2 regions of the Nitratidesulfovibrio sp. HK-II genome follow, and region 2 is predicted to be linked to the other one. Evidence: predicted binding sites of a transcription regulator. Region 2 holds the regulator's gene; the other holds the start of a gene.
The links. The regulator HrcA, encoded in region 2, represses chaperone genes, less so after heat shock. The targets are predictions, from matches to a motif close to TGTTAGCACTCNNNNNNNNNGAGTGCTAACA.
Positions count from the first base shown of each region.

Region 1: a site for HrcA is predicted at 3,821-3,851, ahead of groES (co-chaperone GroES). Genes of this name have one in related genera too.

Region 1 is NZ_AP036014.1:2,656,585-2,666,778, forward strand. Features, by position in the region: SAM riboswitch class I at 12-132, shown strand; gene RVX_RS11095 (hypothetical protein) at 421-687, shown strand; gene RVX_RS11100 (HAD family hydrolase) at 989-1,576, opposite strand; gene groL (chaperonin GroEL) at 1,799-3,445, opposite strand; gene groES (co-chaperone GroES) at 3,490-3,777, opposite strand; gene RVX_RS11115 (Na+/H+ antiporter NhaC family protein) at 4,189-5,583, opposite strand; gene RVX_RS11120 (ATP-binding cassette domain-containing protein) at 5,760-7,727, opposite strand; gene RVX_RS11125 (methyl-accepting chemotaxis protein) at 8,170-9,966, shown strand.
Region 2 is NZ_AP036014.1:1,103,705-1,113,898, forward strand. Features, by position in the region: gene RVX_RS04440 (YitT family protein) at 1-674, shown strand, start outside; gene dctP (TRAP transporter substrate-binding protein DctP) at 743-1,993, shown strand; gene RVX_RS04450 (ABC transporter substrate-binding protein) at 1,990-3,282, shown strand; gene RVX_RS04455 (hypothetical protein) at 3,499-3,804, opposite strand; gene RVX_RS04460 (hypothetical protein) at 3,982-4,254, shown strand; gene RVX_RS04465 (TusE/DsrC/DsvC family sulfur relay protein) at 4,731-5,048, opposite strand; gene hrcA (heat-inducible transcriptional repressor HrcA) at 5,913-6,980, shown strand; gene RVX_RS04475 (nucleotide exchange factor GrpE) at 7,074-7,694, shown strand; gene RVX_RS04480 (DMT family transporter) at 7,953-9,002, shown strand; gene RVX_RS04485 (hypothetical protein) at 9,052-9,240, shown strand; gene RVX_RS04490 (DUF429 domain-containing protein) at 9,383-10,194, opposite strand, start outside.

The sequences.
Region 1 (10,194 bases), 1.6 Mb from region 2:
TAGATATGCCCCATTCATGGAGAGAGGCGCGAGGGTACGGCCCTGTGACCGCCCGGCAACCTGCCCCGACGTGACGCCGTCGGTCGGGACAAGGTGCCAACACCGACCGTGTAGCGCACGGGATCATGATCGCGGGCTTGCGGCGTCGGCCTCTCCTAGCGAGGGGCTTTTTCTGTTTTGGGGGCATCGTTCGGACGCTGGAGCCGCACGGTGCATGTGGGTGGATTTCAGGCCAATTGCGCACCCACAGAAAAAAAATGCAGCTAACAGGCCGTTGCGCCACGGGGGCCGCCGAAACACCCTGCCGGAACATCCGGCGGGACGGCGGACAGCCCAAGGGCGCACGGTGGTCCGCCGGCCCAGCCCCCGGCGGATTGACCACGCGAAGCCCGGACGGCTTCGCGGAAAAAGGGAGACACGATGAAGGATTTTCTGGAGAAGTTGCAGCCTGTTGGCGAGTGCGTGATCTACTACCTCTACCACAACGAGGATGAACCCATGCCCACCTGCTGGTCCGACCCGCTGGAACTCATGGGTGACATGTCGCGCCTGCAACTCACCGACGCACAGATGCGCGAACTGCGCGACATCGTGAGCGAGGAAATCCGCAGCGAAGGCCCCGAGGCGGTATGGAAGGGGCGCACCCTGCGCAAGAACATCATCCATTCCTGCGGCTACCTGGTGTAGCCGGGCATCTTCGGCGGGCGCGTCCGGCAGCGCGCCCTGACCGAACCGGTGCCCCGTTCCGGAACCCGACGCAGCGAACATCGAACCCCGGCCACTCCCTGCCTCGCGTGCCCGCGCGCACGGCGGACCACCAGGCCGGACAGCCCAGACAGCAAAACACAACGCCCCCGACGGGAAACCGGCGGGGGCGTTTTCATGGGCAATCAGGGACGGCCGTTGGGGCGGTAGAAAACGGGCAAGGCAAGGGACGCGAAAACAGCCAAGGGCGCGTGTGGCCCGCAAGACATGGAGCCTTGCCGGGCTAGTCCGCAAACCCCAGTTCGGCCAGCAGGCCGGGCAGTTCGCGGAAATCGCGCATGGTGCGCACGCGGGGGGTGCTGCGCGCCTCGCGCGCATGTCCGTTTCGCGGCGGGTCGAACCAGATGCCGAACATCCCTGCCTGGGTGGCACCCCACACGTCGCCGGTCCAGTCGTCGCCGATCATCACCACCCGGTGGGCGGGCAGGCCCAGGTCGCGCAGCACATGCGCCCAGAACGGAGGCCAGGGCTTGGGCGCACCCGCGGAACGCCACGTGTACACCCCGGCCAGCAACGGCCCCACCCCCATGGGGGCAAGGGCGGCCCGGATGGGGTCCGCGTCAGATTCCGAGGCGTTGGAGGCCAGCGCCAGCCGCCAACTGGCGGCCAGCGAACACAGCACCTCGCCCGCATGGGGCATGGGCTGCTCGTCCGTCCAGCCGTGCTCCGCCCCCATCCAGCGGGGCATGACCCGCATCAGGGTGCCGCCCCAGTCCAACAGCAATGCCTTGTCGGGCAGCAACGCCCTGTCGGGCGCGGGGCCGGGGGCGTGCGGCGCGCCATCCGCGCCCGCGTGTTTCGCTTTCACCATGGTTCCTCTCCTGCCCCGTGGTGCCCGTACCGCGTGGCCGCGTCAAGTCGGAAAGGCCCGCATGACGCCGTAAGGGGCAGGCCCGGCCCACGCCAACGGCTCCTCCTCTCCGCCCCGTCCCGCCCTGCCTACCCGCCCCCGGACAAACGGAAAGGGCCGGAACCCGAAGGTTCCGGCCCACAGTCACGTGCGATGTTGCGCGGGCTGTACGAGCCTTTCGGCCTAGTACATGCCGCCCATGCCGCCCATGCCGCCCATGCCGCCACCGGGCATGGGCATGTCCTTCTTGGCTTCGGGCTTTTCGGCAATGGCGCATTCGGTGGTCAGCAGCAGCGAGGCCACGGAGGCCGCGTTCTGCAGGGCGATGCGGGTGACCTTCTTGGGGTCGATGACGCCGGCCTTGATCAGGTCTTCGAAGTCGCCGGACGCGGCGTTGAAGCCGAAGCCGTCCTTGCCTTCGCGCACCTTCTCGACAACGATGGAACCTTCGTAGCCCGCGTTGCTGGAGATCTGGCGCAGCGGTTCTTCGATGGCGCGGCGGATGATGTTCACGCCGGCGGCTTCGTCGTCATCGGCGGGCTTCACGTCGTCCAGCACCTTGCAAACGCGGATGTAGGCGGTGCCGCCGCCGGGGACGATGCCTTCTTCCACCGCGGCGCGGGTGGCGTTCAGGGCGTCCTCGACGCGGTCCTTCTTTTCCTTCATTTCGGTTTCGGTCGCGGCGCCCACGTTGATCACGGCCACGCCGCCCACCAGCTTGGCCAGGCGTTCCTGCAGCTTTTCGCGGTCGTAGTCGGAGGTGGTTTCGTCGATCTGGGCGCGGATCTGCTTCACGCGCGCCTTGATGTCGTCGGACTTGCCGGCGCCGTCGACGATGGTGGTGTTTTCCTTGTCCACCACCACGCGCTTGGCGGTGCCAAGGTCGGCCACGGAGATGCTTTCAAGCTTCACGCCCATGTCTTCGGACACCACGGTGCCGCCGGTCAGGACGGCGATGTCCTGCAGCATGGCCTTGCGGCGGTCGCCGAAGCCGGGGGCCTTCACGGCCACGACCTGCAGGGTGCCGCGCAGCTTGTTGACCACCAGGGTGGCCAGGGCTTCGCCTTCCACGTCTTCGGCGATGATCACCAGCGGACGGTTCATCTTGGCCACCTGTTCGAGAACGGGCAGCATGTCCTTCATGCTGGAGATCTTCTTCTCGTTGCAGAGAATGAAGGGCTCGTCGAGTTCGCAGACCATCTTTTCAGGATCGGTCACGAAGTAGGGCGACAGGTAGCCACGGTCGAACTGCATGCCTTCGACCACTTCGAGGGTGGTTTCAAGACCCTTGGCTTCCTCGACGGTGATGACGCCTTCCTTGCCCACCTTGGCCATGGCCTCGGCGATGATGTTGCCGATGGTGGTGTCGGAGTTGGCGGAAATGGTGCCGATCTGGGCGATTTCCTTCTGGTCGCGGGTGGGCTTGGCCAGGGTGCCAAGTTCCTTGACCAGCTTTTCCACGGCCTTGTCGATGCCGCGCTTGATGGCCATGGGGCTGCGGCCGGCGGCCACGAGCTTCACGCCTTCGCGGTAGATGGCCTGGGCCAGGATGGTGGCGGTGGTGGTGCCGTCACCGGCGATGTCGCTGGTCTTGGAAGCGACTTCCTTGACCATCTGCGCGCCCATGTTCTCGAACTTGTCCTCGAGTTCGATTTCCTTGGCCACGGTCACGCCGTCCTTGGTGATGACGGGCGAGCCGAAAGACTTCTCGATGACCACGTTGCGGCCCTTGGGGCCCAGGGTCACCTTCACGGCGTTGGCGAGCTTGTCCACGCCGCGGGAAAGCTTTTCGCGGGCCTTGACGTCGAACAGGATTTCCTTGGAAGCCATTGTATTCATCCTCCTCGGGAGTAAGTGCGTGAGTTCGCGGGGCGTTATTCGATGATGGCGAGAATGTCGTCTTCGCGCATGACGAGGTGCTCGACGCCGTCAAGCTTGATCTCGGTGCCAGCGTACTTGCTGAACAGCACCAGGTCGCCCTTCTTGACAGCCATGGCGATGAGCTTGCCGTCTTCCGCGACCTTGCCGGGACCGGCGGCGACAACTTCGCCGCGCGAGGGCTTTTCCTTGGCGGTATCGGGGATGAAGAGGCCGCCGGCGGTCTTTTCTTCGGATTCGAGGCGCTTCACCAGAACGCGGTCATTCAAAGGCTTCAGATTCATGACAACTAGTCCTCCAACTTTAGGTGATCGCTGTTTGTCCCGTCTTTGGCACTCGCGGCCTGCGAGTGCCAAAGGCAAGGGCGGTCATCTCGCCGCGCGTCATGACTGCGTCACGCGCGCGCCCTCCCGCCGCATGGCGGGGGGCGAAATTCGTCTCGCCCGATGTATCGTGGCTTTCTTGGCAGATATCGTTCCGAACCCGAGGTTCGTCCCGACCGCCGAGTGCGGCTGCACACCCGCATCCGCTGACGCGAAGGCGGTGCATGCCAACCGCGTTGGATAATAAGGCAGCTGCCGCGCTTGAAAAGGGGGTGGTGTGCATTTTTTTGCATTTTCTTTTGCCGTGCTGCAAATTCAGCAGGTTGCGCGCACAGCTCGGAGCACTGCCAGCCCCCCGTTCAGACGACCCGGCTATGCAGGCCGGGCCGTGCGGGGCACGCGCGGCACCCCGGTGAGGATGGCCAGCACCCCAGCCGCGCCCAGCAGCAGGCAGTAATAGTTGGCCGACAGCACCGCCACGGGCGAGATGCCCGCTATGGACCCGGCCAGCAGCACCTGGGCCGCGTGCGGGGCCAGCCCCTGCACCACGCACGAGAAGATGTCCAGCAGGCTGGCGCTGCGGCGCGGGTCCACGCCGGAGGTGGCAGCGATTTCTCGGGCCATGCCGCCGGTAAGAATGATGGCCACGGTGTTGTTGGCGGTGCACATGTCCGCCACGGCCACCAGGCCGGAAATGCCCGCCTCGCCGGTGCGGGTGGCGGCCCCGTCCCGTCGGCCCGGCCTGTCGGTGAACCGGCGCACGGCGGCCAGCAGCCAGGCCACCCCGCCGTGATAGCGGATGAGTTCGCCAAGCCCGCCCATGAGCATGGACAGCACGAGAATCTCGTGCATGCTGGTGAAGCCCTTGTAAATGTCCTGGGCGAATTTCAGCGGGGTGTAGCCATCCACCACGGCCATGCCCACCCCGCCCGCCATGGCAATGCCCGCGAACAGCACGGCGAACACGTTCATGCCCGCCAGCGCCATGACCAGAATGGCCACGTAGGGCAGCACCGTGACCATGCGATAGCCGCCGGGCGCGGCGGCGCGGCCCGCGTCGCCCGCCAGCCAGAACACGGCCACCGCCGCCAGCGCGGCGGGCAGGGCGATGGCGAAGTTCATGCGGAACTTGTCGCGCATGTCGCAGCCCTGGGTGCGCGTGGCGGCGATGGTGGTGTCGGAAATCATGGACAGGTTGTCGCCGAACATGGCCCCGCCCACCACCGCGCCCATGAGCAGCGCCCCATCCATGCCGGTCTGCCCGGCCACGCCCGCCGCGATGGGCCCCACGGCGGCGATGGTGCCCATGGAGGTGCCCATGGCCGTGGCCACGAAGGCGGAAATGACGAACAGCCCCGGCAGCACCAGACGGGACGGCACCAGCGACAGACCCAGGTTCACAGTGGACTCCACCCCGCCGATGGCCGAGGCCACCGAGGCGAAGCCCCCGGCAAGCAGGTAGATGACGCACATGGTGACGATGTTGATCTCGCCCGCGCCGGACAGGAAGATGTTCACCCGCCGGGTCAGGCCGCCGGGCCGGGCGGCCGTGGCCGCGTCCTTCTCGCGCAGGGCCAGGGCCAGGGCGATGGCGGGCAGAATGGCCACCGCCGGGGAGAGCTGGTAGAAGGCCATCTCCGTTCCGGTCGCGCCAAGAGTCAGCCCCGCGCCGATGAACAGCGCCAGGAACAGCGCCAGCGGCAGCAGGGCCACGGGGTTGGGTGCGGGCTGATGCGGGTGGGTATGCGACGAAATGCTGTCGGGCATGGCGATATCCTTTCGGGCCGGGCGCTGCCCGGCCGACGGGCGAATGTCTCGGGGGTGTGAAAAAGCGGGACCCGCGGGCATGCTGCGCGCCGCGACGGACCGTGCACATAGGAACGGGGACGCCGCGTGTCCAGACGAACTGGCGCGGGCGTCCCCGAAATATCATGCCGCGCCGGTTATTCGCGGAACCGCGCAAGCTCCGCGATGCGGGCCTCCACCAGTTCCCAGCGCTCCAGCAGGGCGGTCTGCTCGCCTTCCAGCGCGGTGACCCGCGCGGCGGCGGCGCTGAAGCCTTCCGGATCTGTGGTGAAGAAGTCCGGCTCGGCAAGCCGCTCCTCCAGCGTGGCCTGCTCCTGCTCCAGCGCGTCGAGGTTGCCGGGCAGGGCCGCCAGTTCCTCGCGCAGCCCGGCCAGTTCGCGCTGTTCCTTGAAGGTCAGCTTGCGAATCTGGCCATTGCCGGGGTCATTGCTGCCGGTTTGGCCAGACTGGCCCAGTTGGACCGGATCGGCCTTGCCGGGCGCGCCCCCCGCCTTGGCCGCATCCTCCGAGGGCTTCGGGCGCTGGCGCAGCCAGTCGGTGTAGCCGCCCACGTACTCGCGCACGTTGCCGTCGTCATCGAAGGCCAGGGTGCTGGTCACCACGTCGTCCAGAAAGGCGCGGTCGTGGCTCACCAGCAGCACGGTGCCCTGGTATTCGGCCAGCAGTTCCTCCAGCAGGTCCAGCGTTTCCACGTCCAGGTCGTTGGTGGGTTCGTCCAGCACCAGCAGGTTGGAAGGCCGGGTGAACAGCTTGGCCAGCAGCAGGCGGTTGCGCTCGCCGCCGGACAGCACCTTGGCGGGCAGGCGCAACCTGTCCGGCTCGAACAGGAAGTCCCGCAGGTACCCGGCCACATGGCGGCGGTTGCCGTTGACCTCTATGGTGTCCGCGCCTTCGGCCACGTTGTCCATGACCGATTTCTCGCCGTCCAGGGCCGAACGCAACTGGTCGAAATAGGCGATCTCCAGCCGGGTGCCGTGACGCACCTCGCCGGAATGGGGGGTAAGCTGGCCCAGCAGCAGGCGCAGCAGGGTGGTCTTGCCCGAGCCGTTGGGTCCGATGAGTCCCACCCGGTCGCCGCGCTGGATGAGCGCGGAAAAATCGCGCAGCACCGACTTGGCGTTCTCGTGGGCGAAGCACACGTTGCGCGCCTCGATGACCAGCTTGCCGGAGCGTTCCGCCTCCTGCGCCAGCATGGCCACCCCGCCCTGCCGTTCGCGGCGGCGGGCGCGTTCCTCGCGCAGGGCGTACAGGGCACGCACCCGGCCCATGTTGCGCGTGCGCCGGGCCTTGATGCCCTGGCGCACCCACACCTCTTCCTGGGCCAGCTTCTTGTCGAACAGGGCGAACTGGCGCTCTTCGTTCTCCAGCCGGGCCTCGCGCTGCTCCTGATACTGGTCGTACCCGCAGGCGTAGGAATGCAGCTTGCCCCGGTCCACCTCCACGATGCGGGTGGCAAGACGGCGCACGAAGGCCCGGTCGTGCGAAACGAACACCAGCGTGCGCGCGCGGCGCAGCAGATAGTCTTCCAGCCAGGCGATGGTGTCGATGTCTATATGGTTGGTGGGTTCGTCCAGCAAAAGGTCCTGCGAGGCCACCAGCGCGCGGGCCAGCAGCACGCGGCGCTTGCGCCCGCCGGACAGGGTGGCGAACTCGCGCTCCGGGTCCAGCCGCAAGTGATTGCATACGGACAGCACATCGCCGTAATGCTCCCACCCCTCGCCCGATTCCAGGCCGCGCCGGGCCGCCGCCAGGGCGGCCTCGTCCACGGGGTTTCCCGCCTCGCGCGCGGCCTCCAGCACGTGGAACGCGGCCAGCGCCTCGCCCTCTGCCCCCAGCCCCCCCGCCACGATGCCGAACACCGGGCCGGAAAGTTCCGTGGGCACCTCTTGCGGCATGCAGCCAAAGCGCGTGCCCGGCGCGCGGGTGATCTCGCCCGCGTCGGGGCGCACGTCCCCTGCCATGAGCCGCAACAGCGTCGACTTGCCCGCCCCGTTGCGCCCCACGAGGCAGATGCGTTCGCCCTGCTCCACGTGCAGGGTGGCCCCGTCCAGCAATTTGCCGGTGCCGAGGTTGAGCGTGACGTCCTGTATGCCGAGCAGAGCCATGCATGTATCCTGTTAAAAATATTGTCCTTAAAAAACCGAACAACCGTGCGGGGAATCACGCAACAGTGCCGAAAAACCGCGTTTCAGGAAAAAATGTTGCGTTCAATCAATCAGTTTAGCCCGCAACCGGCCTGCGGGCAAGTCGGACAAAAAAAGTCCACAAAATGTCACGATACCGGAACCTTACCTCGGAACAGCACTTCTTTCGTAAGTACCTGCTAACATTGACAGGCGTGCACGGCAAACGATAGATGCAGCACTATCGCCGCAGCAAGCGCCATGGGAAATGGCGCACACGCCACAATCCCCTGGGGTACATATGCGCCACATTTCGCCACAAACACTGTCCTGCGCCGTGGGCACCGGAGTTCTCGCAGCCGGGGTGGCTGCCCTTTCACCGCTTTTCGAAGGCACGTTTTCGGCATCGCACGGCGTTGCGACAGTGATCGTTGCATGCATCGCCACAATGGGCGTGCTGCTGTGCCGCCTGCGCGGACAGGCCGCCGACGCGCGGATGCTGCACGACGCGGCCCTGAAGGGGGCCGATACGCCCCGGACGCCGGACGCCCTTGGCGAAGCGGCGGCGGCCATCTCGGCCTTGCGCGACGAGGCGCTGCGCAGCGCCGCCGCCGGGCAGGCCATGCTGGAAGCGCTTGATGCCACGGACGGGGCAGCCCCCTACCTGCTGCTGGACGCCAAGGGCACGGTCTCCTGCGCCTCTCCGGCCCTGCTGGCCCTGCTCGATACGGGTGCGCCCCCGGCCGCCCTGCCCGCCACGCCCGAATCGCTGGGTCTGCGCGCCGCCCCCGCCGACGCCAACGGCGCGGAACTGCTGCGCCAGATCCGCGAGGGCCGCGCCGTCAAAGGCGAAATCGCGCTTACCCTGGCCTGCGGCACGGCCCCAAGCAAAGACGCGGACAAGGGCGCGCCGCCCTGCCTGATCCATCTCGCGCTGTCCGCCCGGCCCATCACCGATGCGGCGGGCCGCGCCCACGGCAGCTTCGTGCTGCTGCGCGACATGACCGCGCTGCGCGCCGCGCAGTGTACGCTGGCCAGCACTTCGTCGCGCATCGAACGCTTTGCCGCCACGTCCATGTCGGCGGCCGATGAGGTGAGCCGCGCCGCCGAAGATCTGGCCGCCCTGATCCAGGAGGCCAACGCGGGCGCGAACAGCCAGCAGGAACGCACGGCCGAGACCGCCACCGCCATGGAACAGATGAACGCCACGGTGGTCGAGGTGGCGCGCAACGCCGCGCACGCCGCCGACCAGGCCGCGGAAACCCGCCGCCGCAGCATGGACGGCGCGCGCCAGGTGAACGAGCTTGTGGACCACATCGACGGGGTGGAGCGCGTCATCGGCCAGCTTGCCGAGCGCGTGGGCGCGCTGGACGCGCAGGCGGGCAATATCGGGCAGGTGATGAACGTCATCAGCGACATCGCCGACCAGACCAACCTGCTGGCGCTGAACGCCGCCATCGAGGCGGCCCGCGCCGGTGACGCCGGGCGCGGCTTTGCCGTCGTCGCCGACGAGGTGCGCAAGCTGGCCGAAAAGACCATGAACGCCACCCGAGAGGTGAGCGAGGTGATCACCGGCATCCAGCAGAGTTCGCGCGCCGCAGCCCGCGAGATGGACGGTGCCCGTTCCGCCGTCAACGAGGCCGCGCGCCGCGCGCAGGATTCCGGCGCGGCGCTCTCGGAAATCCTTGCCCTTACCGACAACACCAGCATCCAGGTGCAGTCCATCGCCACCGCCGCAGAGCAGCAGTCGGCCACATCCGCCGAGATCAACCGCGCGGTGGAGGCCATTACCGGCATTGCCGGGCGCACCATGGAAATGATGAACCACGCCGCGCAGGACATCTTCAGCCTGGCCGGGCGTTCCAGCGACCTGTCGCGCACCGTGGCGCGCATCACGCACGACGACGCCGACGGCAATGGCGCCGACGCGGCGGGCAAGGCCGTGCCCTGCTGGGAATTCAAGAAATGCGGCCGCGAAAAGGGCGGCCCCAAGGAAAAGGAAATGGGCGTCTGTCCCGCCTGGCCCGACCACGGCTTCAGCTGCGCGGGGGTTACCGGCACCTTCTGCGGCGGCAGCATACAGGAAACCTTCGCCAAGAAGATCGGCAACTGCGCCAAGTGCGACTTCTTCAAGAGCGCATCCTACCAGCGTGAGGCCCACGACATGCAACTGTCGTCGGGAAAGACCGCCACGGGCCGCCTGCGGGAACTGCGGCGCTGACCTACGCGGGGCTTCTGCCTGGCACCGTTACTCTTCAGTACCGCCCGGCGGAAACGGCATCCGCAGGAACCACGCCAGCAGGAACGCCAACACCAGGAACCGCCATCAACACCACGGGGGCGAGGCGAACACGCTCCTCCCCCGTTCTTCGCGGGTTCGTTGCGTGCGCGCCGCGACACCCGCATGTCGGGCGGCCCCGCTGCCCCGGCGGCGTCCAGCACCGCCGCC
Region 2 (10,194 bases):
TGCTGTGCAACATCCCCCTGTTCGTGCTGGGATGGCTGCAAGTGGGGCGGCGGTTCCTGCTCTACAGCCTGTATGGCATGCTGGCCACCACCCTGTTCGCAGAGGTGTTCTCTGGGGTGGACCTTGGCGTGCGCGACCAGTTGTACGCCGCCGTGGCCTCCGGGGTCATCTGCGGGGCTGGCGGCGGCATGATGCTGCGTTCGCTGGGGTCCGGGGGCGGGCTGGACGTGGCGGCCATCATCCTGCACCGTCGCTTCGGCCTCGGCATCGGGCGGTTCGGCTTCGGCTTCAACGCGGTGCTGTTCGCGGCATGTCTTGCCTCCATGCCGGTGGACATGGTCATCGCCTCGCTGATCCAGGTGTTCATTGCGGCGGTGACGATGGAATACGTGCTGGCGCTGTTCAACCAGCGCAAGGTGGTGTTCGTCATTTCCGCGCACAGCCGCCGCATCGGGCACGACCTGGTCACCGAACTGGGGCAGGGGGCCACCTTTCTGCAGGGGCGTGGCGGCTATTCCGGCGACGACCGGGAAATCGTCATGACCGTGACCAACAACGTACAGCTGAAGCGCATGGAGGAACTGGTGTTCACGGTGGACCCCGATGCGCTGTTCATCGTCGAGAACACCTTCACCGTGCTCGGGGGACAATTCACGCGGAGAAAGGTGTACTGACGCGGGCGGTTGTGGCATGCTGAAGTGCATTCGTACCGCCCGTTATCGCACCTTCCCGTGGAGGCCGCATGACCAACCTTGTTCCGCAACGCGTACCCGCGCGCCCGTCCCTTTCGCGGCCGCGTCTGCCGGGTTGCGTGACCGCAGTGGCGCTGTGCGTGCTCCTGCTGGCCGTCGCCGCGCCGTGGGCGCAGGCCGCGAATGCAGAACTCTCGAACGCGGAATCTGCGGACGTCCCGGCGGCTTCCCCGGCCGACACGCCCACGGGAGGCCCCGTGCCGGTGCTGCGCATTTCCACGGAGAACGGCCCCGCGCACTTTCAGGTCAAGGCCCTGCGCCGCTTCGCGGAAGACGTGGAGCGGCGGCTGGCCGGGCGGCTGCGGGTGGAGGTGCATGACAGCGCCAGCCTGTACCGCGACCGCGACGTGCTGCAGGCGCTGAATCTGGGCCGCGTGGAAATGGCCCTGCCCGGCACGTGGGTGTTGCATGCCGCCGTGCCCGACTGCGGGGTGTTCATGCTGCCGGTGTTTTATGGCGCGCCAGCCAGCGCCAGCCTGGCCGTGGCCGATGGGCCTCCGGGCCGGATCATTGATTCACGCATCGAGCGCAACCTGCGCGTCACCGTGCTGGGGCGCTGGCTGGAGTTGGGGCACGCCAACCTGTACCTGGTGGACCGCGCGGTGCGGCGGCACGAGGACATCGGCGGCCTGCGCATTCGCGTGGCGGGCGGCCCGGCCAATGAACTGCGTCTGGCCGCCATGGGCGCGCGGCCCCTGGTGGTGCCCTGGCACGACCTGCCGCACTGGCTGCGGTCCGGCAACCTCGACGGCCTCATGTCCACCCACGAGACGGCGGTGTCCGGCCAGCTCTGGCGGTACGGGGTTTCGCACGTGTTCGAGGACCGCGCCTACTTTGCCATGTACGTGCCGCTGGTCAGCCGGATGTTCTGGGAACGGCTGCCCGACGATGTGCGCGCCGCGCTGCGCGATGCCTGGGAGGCCCACGTGGACGGCGCCCGCGCCCAGGCCGCCGAGGCCCAGGCCGAGGCCCGCGAGACGCTGCGTGCCAGGGGGCTGGCGTTCGCCGTGCCCGACGATGCCGTGCTGCGCCGCTGGCGCGAGCGGCTGCGCCTTGGCGAACGCGAGGTGGTGGATTTCGTGGGGGTGGACCCCACGCTGTATGAAACCGTGAAGGCCACGGCGTGGCAGGCGGAACAGGCGGGCTCAGAGCCGGGGAAGGCCGTTGAGCCTGGGGGCAGACCAGCTGCCGGGACCCCTGTAAGCCCCTCCGCCAGGCCCATTACCAGGGAGGTTCCATGATTCTGTCGAGGACGGCCCCGAGGGCCGGTGTTGCATGCCGCGTTGCGCGTGGCCTGCTGGTTGCGCTGGCCCTGTTGCTGTGCCTGTCCGTGGGGCGGAACGCCGTGGCCGCCGGTAATGGAACCGCGTCGGCAGGGCAGGCGGCTTTGCCCGCCCCGGCCTCGCTGCCGTGGGCTGAGGTGGAGGCCGTAGCGCGCGGCGGCACGGTGCGTTTTCATATGTACGGCGGCATGGCCACGGCCAACCGCTACGTGGATGGCTACGTCGCGCCGGAACTGGCGCGGCGCTACGGCATCAGCCTGGTGCGCGTGCCCATGGAGGCCCCGGTGTTCGTCTCCCGGCTGCTGGCGGAAAAGGCGGCGGGCAGGGCCACGGGCAGCATGGACCTGCTGTGGATCAACGGCGAGAATTTTCGCAACGCGCGCCTTGGCGGTGTGCTGTGGGGGCCCTATGCCCCGGCCCTGCCCAACATGGCCCTGACCGACCCGGAACAGGGCGCCACGGACTTCGGCTATCCCGTGGACGGCTATGAATCGCCCTACGGGCGTGCGCAGTTGGTGCTGGAATACGATACGGCCCGCACGCCGGAGCCGCCGCGCACCATGGCCCAACTGGGCGAATGGGTGAAGGCCCATCCGGGCCGGTTCACCTACCCCCAGCCGCCGGACTTCACCGGGTCGGCCTTCATCCGGCAGGCGTTCTACGCCCTCACCGGCGGACATGCCCAGTACATGCGCCCGCTGGACAGGGAGTTGCTGGCCAGCAAGGCTCCGGTCCTGTGGGGTTGGCTGCGCGATCTCGCCCCGCACCTGTGGCAGGCCGGGCGCGCCTACCCGCGCGACGCCGCGGCGCTGGACGGGCTGTTCGCGCGGGGCGAGGTGGACTTTTCCATCTCGTACCACCCGGCGCACGCCCAGGCGCTCATCGACGACGGCACCTACCCGGCCACGGTGCGCACCGTGGCGCTGGACGACGGGTCGATCTTCAACACCCATTTCGTGGCCATCCCCTTCAACGCGCCGAACAAGGCGGGGGCCATGGTGGCAGCCAACTTCCTGCTGTCGCCCGAGGCCCAACTGGCCAAGATGGACCCGGCCTGGTGGGGCGATTTTCCGGCCATCGAGGTGGGGCGGCTGCCCGATGCATGGCGCGCCCGTTTCGCCGCCGTGAAGATGGGCGAGGCCACCCTGTCGCCCGACGTGCTGGCCAGGCGGGCCGTGCCCGAAATTCCCGCCGACTGGCTGGAGGCGCTGGAGCGCGGCTGGGATGCCGAGGTGCTGCGAAAGTAACCGGAATCCCCCGTGACGACACGTGGCGACACGGGCATGATCGGGCAGTCTATGCGCTGTACGGGCCGTTCCCACTGGGGGCGGCCCTTTCTCATGCGTGGGGGGGGAGGACGCAGGGCGCGTAACTGGGATGCAATGGGCCGCGACGGGCCGAGAATATCGGCAGGCAGCGGGCAGGGCCGGGAGGCTGGTGGCGACCAGTGGGCCGGGTGGAGACTAGTCGTGCCCGCCGTACTCGCGGGCGTGCCAGGTGCGCAGCCCGCGCGGCTTGTCGCGCAGGTAGCCGGAAACAAGATGATCCAGCAGGTTGCGGGCGGCCCGTTCGGAAAGCAGCAGCAGCGGGGTGTCCGCCCCCTGGGCTTCGAGCAGCAGCAGGCTCGCGTCCTGGGTGCACCGAAAGCGTTGGCCGGGGCCGCGCGTGCGCAGGGCAAGGCACAGGTCGCACAGGTCCCGTTCGCTCAACGGCGAAAGGGCGGCGAGCCAGGACATGGCGTCGGTGGTGGCGTTTGCGTAATCGAACATGACGTATTGCCCTGTGTATTGTGCGGCGCGGCTTGCGTCAAGTGCGGGCGCTCTCGCACGGCGCGCGGGCGGCGGGGGAAAATATAAATGACCGGCGGTCGCGCCCCCTGCTAGACCGTAACGGGTGTCGACGCGTGCAGGCGCGCGACGCCTAGTTCCTACAATGGGGTTCGCAACGTGAAGCATGACATTGATGGTTTATTGGGCAACGTGGGCAAGGAGCTGACGGGCCTTTCCGTATCGCTGGACGGGCTGGAGCGCACGCCGGACGGCGCGTTCATCGTGCCTGCATCGGTGCTGGTCTCCATGGTTCATTCCGTGCAGCAGATACTTTCCCTGTGGAAGAAGGCCCACTCGACGTTCAGCATCGCCATGGCGTCGAGCGTCCTGTGCCGCGAAGAGGCGCTGAACACGCTGTTCGATGCCGCCGAGGACGGCACGGAACACTGAGTTCGGCCGGTCTCACCCGCACCCGCTTCGCAGTCCGAAGCCCGCAACCGGCGCGCCCGAACTGGCCGGGCGTGCCATCGCAAATCAAGACGGGCGGGAGCGCAAGCTCCCGCCCGTCTTGCGTGCCGGGAAACCGGTCTTGCCGGTTTCCCGGGCACGTCGCCGCGCAGGCGCCGTCGGCATGCACTGCCGACGACAAGCGCCGAAGCGGTCGTGTGTTGCGCGCCCCGGCCCGGGGAGCGCCATGGAAATGAAGGACGGGCGGGAGCGCAAGCTCCCGCCCGTCTTGCGTGCCGGGAAACCGGTCTTGCCGGTTATCCGGGCACGTCGCCGCGCAGGCGCCGTCGGCATGCACTGCCGACGACAAGCGCCGAAGCGGGCGTGTATCGCGCGCCCCGGCTTCCGGTAAGCGCCGTCAAAATGAAGAAGGGCGGGAGCAAGCTCCCGCCCTTCCGATGAACAATGGGCCGTATGGACTACACGCAGCCGGTGGGCTTGGGCAGGCCGGCCATCTTGCAGGCGCCCTTGCCGGGGCCGGAGGGGAACAGTTCGTAGATCTCCTTCAGCTTGAAGCCGGTGTTCTTGGAGAGGATACGAACCATCGGGGCGATGCCGTTCTTCTTGTAGTAGTCCTGCAGGAAGTCGATGATCTTCTGGTGATCGGGGGTGATGTCCGCGATACCTTCGGATTCCTTCACGAATTCAACCCACTCGGTGCTCCAGTCATCAAAGCGAAGAAGGAAGCCGTCTTCATCGACTTCGAAGCTCTTGCCCTTGTAAGTGACTTCAGCCATGCGTGTCCTCCTTGGACAGGTTCTTGGCAGTGAAAGGGATGCACGACAAACGCCTGACCTTCGCATCGTGCGGCGATGCGCCGGCCGATGATAAGCAGCGATCCGCTGCCTCTATCCGAATGATGGCCAGCCCGGGGCAGGCAACTGCCCGCTGGATAAACCGTGGCCACCCGGCGTGTCAACGTGGACCCTGGTCCCGGAGGACCATGGGTGCCGGAGAACCGAACGCGCGGGTTTTTCCGGGTTCCAGACATGCGGACGAGGCACAAGATGCCACAATGTCATGAAAAATTCAAGGTGGGTGGGGGTGTTTTTTCGGCAAGCATTACAGCACCCTACGGGTGAGCGGGTAAACAGTTGCTCACTCGCCGCTGCGCGCTGCACGTAAGGGGCGCGGAACGGGCCGTGTGGGTGCATTATGAAGGAGTCAGAGCAGTGCTGCATGCGGCGGTGCAGTTTCACGCCGCCGATGACAGGTGTACTGTAGTGGGTTGCCGGTTGCGTGTCAATGCATGTGAAATAATGCACAATATATGAAGAGGTGCAACACGGCGCATACAGTGGGCTGGCGGGGCGGGCGGGTAAATGGGGCGGCCTGGTACATTTCTGACATCACCATGAAATAGTATGTTTTTTTAGGATGCGCCCTGCTCCCTTGGCGGTAGATTGTGATTTTATTCACGATGACAACGGTGCCTGTTCCCCTTGGAGCATGCGCGACCCCGTTCCTTTCCGCGTTGCCCATGGGACGCGCGGGGCGGACGCCGACGGCGCGGCGCCCCCGCCAACCTTGACAGCCCCCACCCCCGTTGTTACCCGTTTGTGCTACTGCAAGAACTGCATCCTCATGATGCCGGAGCCTTCATGCCCACCCTCGGACAGCGCGAAACCCAGGTGCTCGCCACCATCATAGAAAGCTACATCGCCTCGGCCTCGCCCGTGGGGTCTCGCGCCGTGGCCGAACACTCCGGCTTGCGCCTTTCTCCGGCCAGCATGCGCGCCACCATGTCCGACCTGACCGACCTCGGGTATCTGGAGCAGCCGCACACGTCCGCGGGCAGGGTGCCCACCGCGCGGGCCTTCCGGCTTTACGTGGACAGCCTGCTGCGGCCGTTGCCGCTGGGCTGCGCCGAGCGCGAGGCCATCGCCGACGAACTTACCCGGCAGGAGCTGGAAATTTCCGGTATCCTGCGCCGCGCCGCCAACCTGCTGTCCGGCCATGCCCGGCAGCTGGGCATGGTGGTGGCCCCCAGCGAGGACGAGGCCCGCTGGCGCAGCATCGAATTCGCCCCGGCGGCCGAAGGGCTGGTGCTGGCGGTGCTGATGTTGGAAGGCGGGCTGGTGCGCACACGCACCGTGCGCGTGGACGAACGCTACGCGCAGGATGAACTGGTGCGCTTCGGCAACTACCTCAACGAACATTTCCGGGGCCTGCCCCTGTCCGAGGCGCGCGACCGCATCGGCCGCGAGCTGGCCCGCGCCGGTTCGCGCCTGGAAGAGATGTGCATGCGCGCCCTGGCGCTTTCGCGCCGCGCCGTGGAGCACATGGGTGACGACCGCGAACTCATCGTCAACGGCACGCTGAACATGCTGGAGCACGCGGAATTCACCGACGTCTCGCGCATGCGCGACCTTTTGACGGCCATCGAGGAACGCTCGCGCCTGCTGGAACTGCTGGACCGCACCCTGTCCGAGAAGGACGTGCGCATCACCTTCTGTCAGGACGTGCCCGAAGGCGCGCCCGACGGGCTGCGCGGGTGCAGCGTGGTCAGCGCGCCCTACGGCGGCGACACGCCGCGCGGGGTGGTCAGCGTGGTGGGCCCGTTGCGCATGGACTACGCCAAGATCGTGCCGGTGGTGCAGTGCGTTTCGCGCTCGCTCACCCAGCTGTTTCGCGAGCGCTTCGCCGCCGCGCCTTCCCTGCTGCCGTAACCCCGGACATACCCCCGATGCATGCAGCCCGCCTTCGCGGGCTGATGTTCAACGACGCTTTCACGCATCAGGATTCCAAGGAGATTCAGGAACATGCCCCCTAGTAACGTGTTCAAGGACAATGTCGAGATCAGCCCCGAGGCCGAGGCCCTGCGCGCCGAGTCCGACGCGCCCTCGCGCAATCCGGCCGCTTCCGGCGCGGGTTCCGGCGCGGCCCCCGTTGCCGCGATGGACGATGACGACCTGCGCGAACAGTGCGCGGTGCGGCTGTGCCCGGAATGTCCCGAGCGGGCCGAGGCCGACGAGCAGCGGCTGCGCGCCCTGGCGGAAATGGACAACTTCAAGAAGCGGTTGCAGCGCGAGAAGGACGACCAGGTGCGCTACGCCGCCGAGGTGGTGCTGGCCGATCTGCTGCCCACCCTCGACAACTTCGACCTGGCCCTGCAGTACGGGCGCGGCAACCCCGCCTTCAAGGACATGTTGGTCGGCGTGGAAATGACCCAGAAGCTCCTGCTCGACGCGCTGAAGCGCCATGGGCTGGAGCCGGTGGGCGAGGCGGGCGAGCCGTTCAGCCCGGAAATCCACGAGGCCATCGGGGCCGAGGTGCGCCCCGACCTGCCCGAAAACACCGTGTGCGCCCTTATGCAGCGCGGCTACCGCCTTAAGGAACGCCTGCTGCGGCCCGCCAAGGTCACGGTGAGCCGCCCGGAATAGGGTCCGCGACACGCCGGGCAGCCCGGCGAGCCCGCATGATGGAACATTCGGCGGCATGCCCCCGGCGGGGCGTGCCGCCTTTGCGTTGCGAAGCCGCCGTAGGCGGTCGTCCGGCAGGGCCTGGGCGTGGGCTGCCAGTCCGGCCAGCCTGACCAGTCCGGTCCGTCCTGACAATCTGGCCAATCCGGGCAACCTGGGGCCGACCGGGCATGCCGCCCGCATTTGCGCTTCACCCGGCTTCGCAGTATGGGGGGCCGCATGAGTACACACCGCTCCCCCTGCCTTGATGCGGGAGGGCTGCTGCGCGTTGCCGGGGGCGGCGTGCTGATCAGCTTTTCCGCCGTGTTCGTGAAGCTGGTGCATGTGGGGCCCAGCCAGTCGGCCTTCTACCGCATGTTCTTCGGCGGGCTGGCCCTGCTGTGCGTGGCCCTGGCCCGGCGCGAGCGGCTGCGTGCGCGGCCCGGCGTGTGGGGCGTGATGGTGGGCGCGGCCGTGCTGTTCGCGCTGGACCTGGAATGCTGGCACCGCAGCATCCTGCTTATCGGGCCGGGGTTGGCCACCATCATCGGCAACTTCCAGGTGTTCTTCATCGCCATCGCCGGGGCGGTGCTGCTGCGCGAGAAACTGTCCGCGCGGCACATCACGGCCATACCGCTGGCCTTGGCCGGGCTGTGGCTGCTGCTGGGCGTGAGCCCGGCCGAGTTGCTGCCCGTGGCGGCGGACGGGGGCCTGGTGGTGGGCGATTCGTTGGCCGGGGTGGGCTACGGGTTTGCCACGGCACTGTTCTACACCGGGTTCATCTTGCTGCTGCGCCAGTCGCGCGGCATGGCGGGCATGCTTTCGCCGGTGGCCAACATGGCCGTCATTTCCCTGGCCTGCGCCGCGGTGAGCGGCGCGGGCATCGTGGCGCGGGGCGACAGCTTTGTCATTGCCGATGCGGCCAGCGGCGGCTACCTGATGGCCTACGGCGTGCTGTGCCAGGGCGTGGGCTGGGTGCTGCTGTCCACCGGGCTGCCGCGCCTGCCCGCCTCGCTGGCGGGGCTGGTGATGCTGGTGCAGCCTGCGCTGTCGTTCGTATGGGACATCCTGTTGTTCAAGCGGCCCACCGATGCCTGGGGCATGGCAGGGGCGGGCGTTGCCCTGTTCGCCATCTGGCTGGGCCTGTCCGGTGCGTCGGGTGGCGGCGCGGGCGGTTCGGGCGCGCGGGTATGCCGCCCGGGCGAGTTGGCGGAGGCCTCGGATGCCGTGCCCGCGAAGGACGGGGCGGCCCCCCGTAGCGACGCGGACCGGGATTCCGGGGCGGCATGACGGCGGCCCACAACCCAGGCGCAGCGCGCCGCAACCGGACGGGGAGACGATGATGAAGATTCTGGGCCTGATATTCGTGGCCGCCGTGGCCGGTGTGGTGGGCTGGCTGCTGCTGCGCGGTTTGCTGGCCGCCGCCGGATGCGTGTTGCGCCTGTTTTTGGGGTTGCTGCTGCTGGCCCTGCTGGGAGCCACCTGGACCATGCTGTCCTTTCTGGTAACCGGCGGGGCGGGCTGGTAGCCGGGCGCGGACTGCTGTCAGCGAGACGGCGTCCCATGCATTGCGCAGACAGGGCGCGTGGCGGATGGCCGTCGCGCGCCTTTTTCTTTTTTTTGGGGGGGGCGGGGGCTGCGAAGTATGGTGGGCGATGCGGGTGGAGCGGCTATTCCTCCGGCGGCAACCCGGCGATCCAGCCTTCCACGCGCAGTTGCGCGGCAGTTATGCCGCACGGCGGGGCGGTAGGGGCCGGAAGGCCGTAGCCTGACCGCAAGGTCGAGACGGCGGCCTGCACGGCGCAGAGCAGGGCGTCCAGCAGGTCCGCTTCCGGGTCGTCCAGCATGCGGGCCTCGTGGTCAGCGTTCCAGCGGACGGCGAGGGACGGGAGCCCCGCAAGCCCCCGCAACAGGGCCGCGCGAGCCTCGCGCCGGGCGGGTCGGCTCGCGGCGTCGCCGCCCTTGTACGGGGCGCGGCCGATCAGCTGGCGGGCCAGCCAGCCGGGGTATGCTTCCAGCGCCACGCGATCCGCATGCGGCAAGGGGCGCAGGGCGGGCACATGCACCGCGTGTGCGGCAAGGCGGGGAGCCACGGCGTGGAACATCAGGGCCACGGGCGGGCGCACCGTGTTCATGGGGCTGGCGGCCCCGGCTGCCCGGTCGCAGGCGCGGTACAGGTACTTTTGCCCGGCGGGCCGGGTGGCGGACACTCCGCGCAAAAGGTCGCGGAAGTCTGCGCGGTCCATGGCCCCGCACAGGGCGGCATATCCGGCCCAATCGCGCGGCCAGCCCAGTTCCTCCACCAGCTCCAGCGGCAGGCCGAACGGGGCGTCGATGCCCAGCACCCAGCCGCCCCCGACCGCACCATCGCCCCCTGCGAAGCTGGCGTCCAGTTGCCCGCCGAACAGCCGGTCAAGGTCGTCCAGCGCATGCAGTTCACGCAGTTCGTGCAGGGTGAGCACGGGCGGCGCGTCCGCCCCAT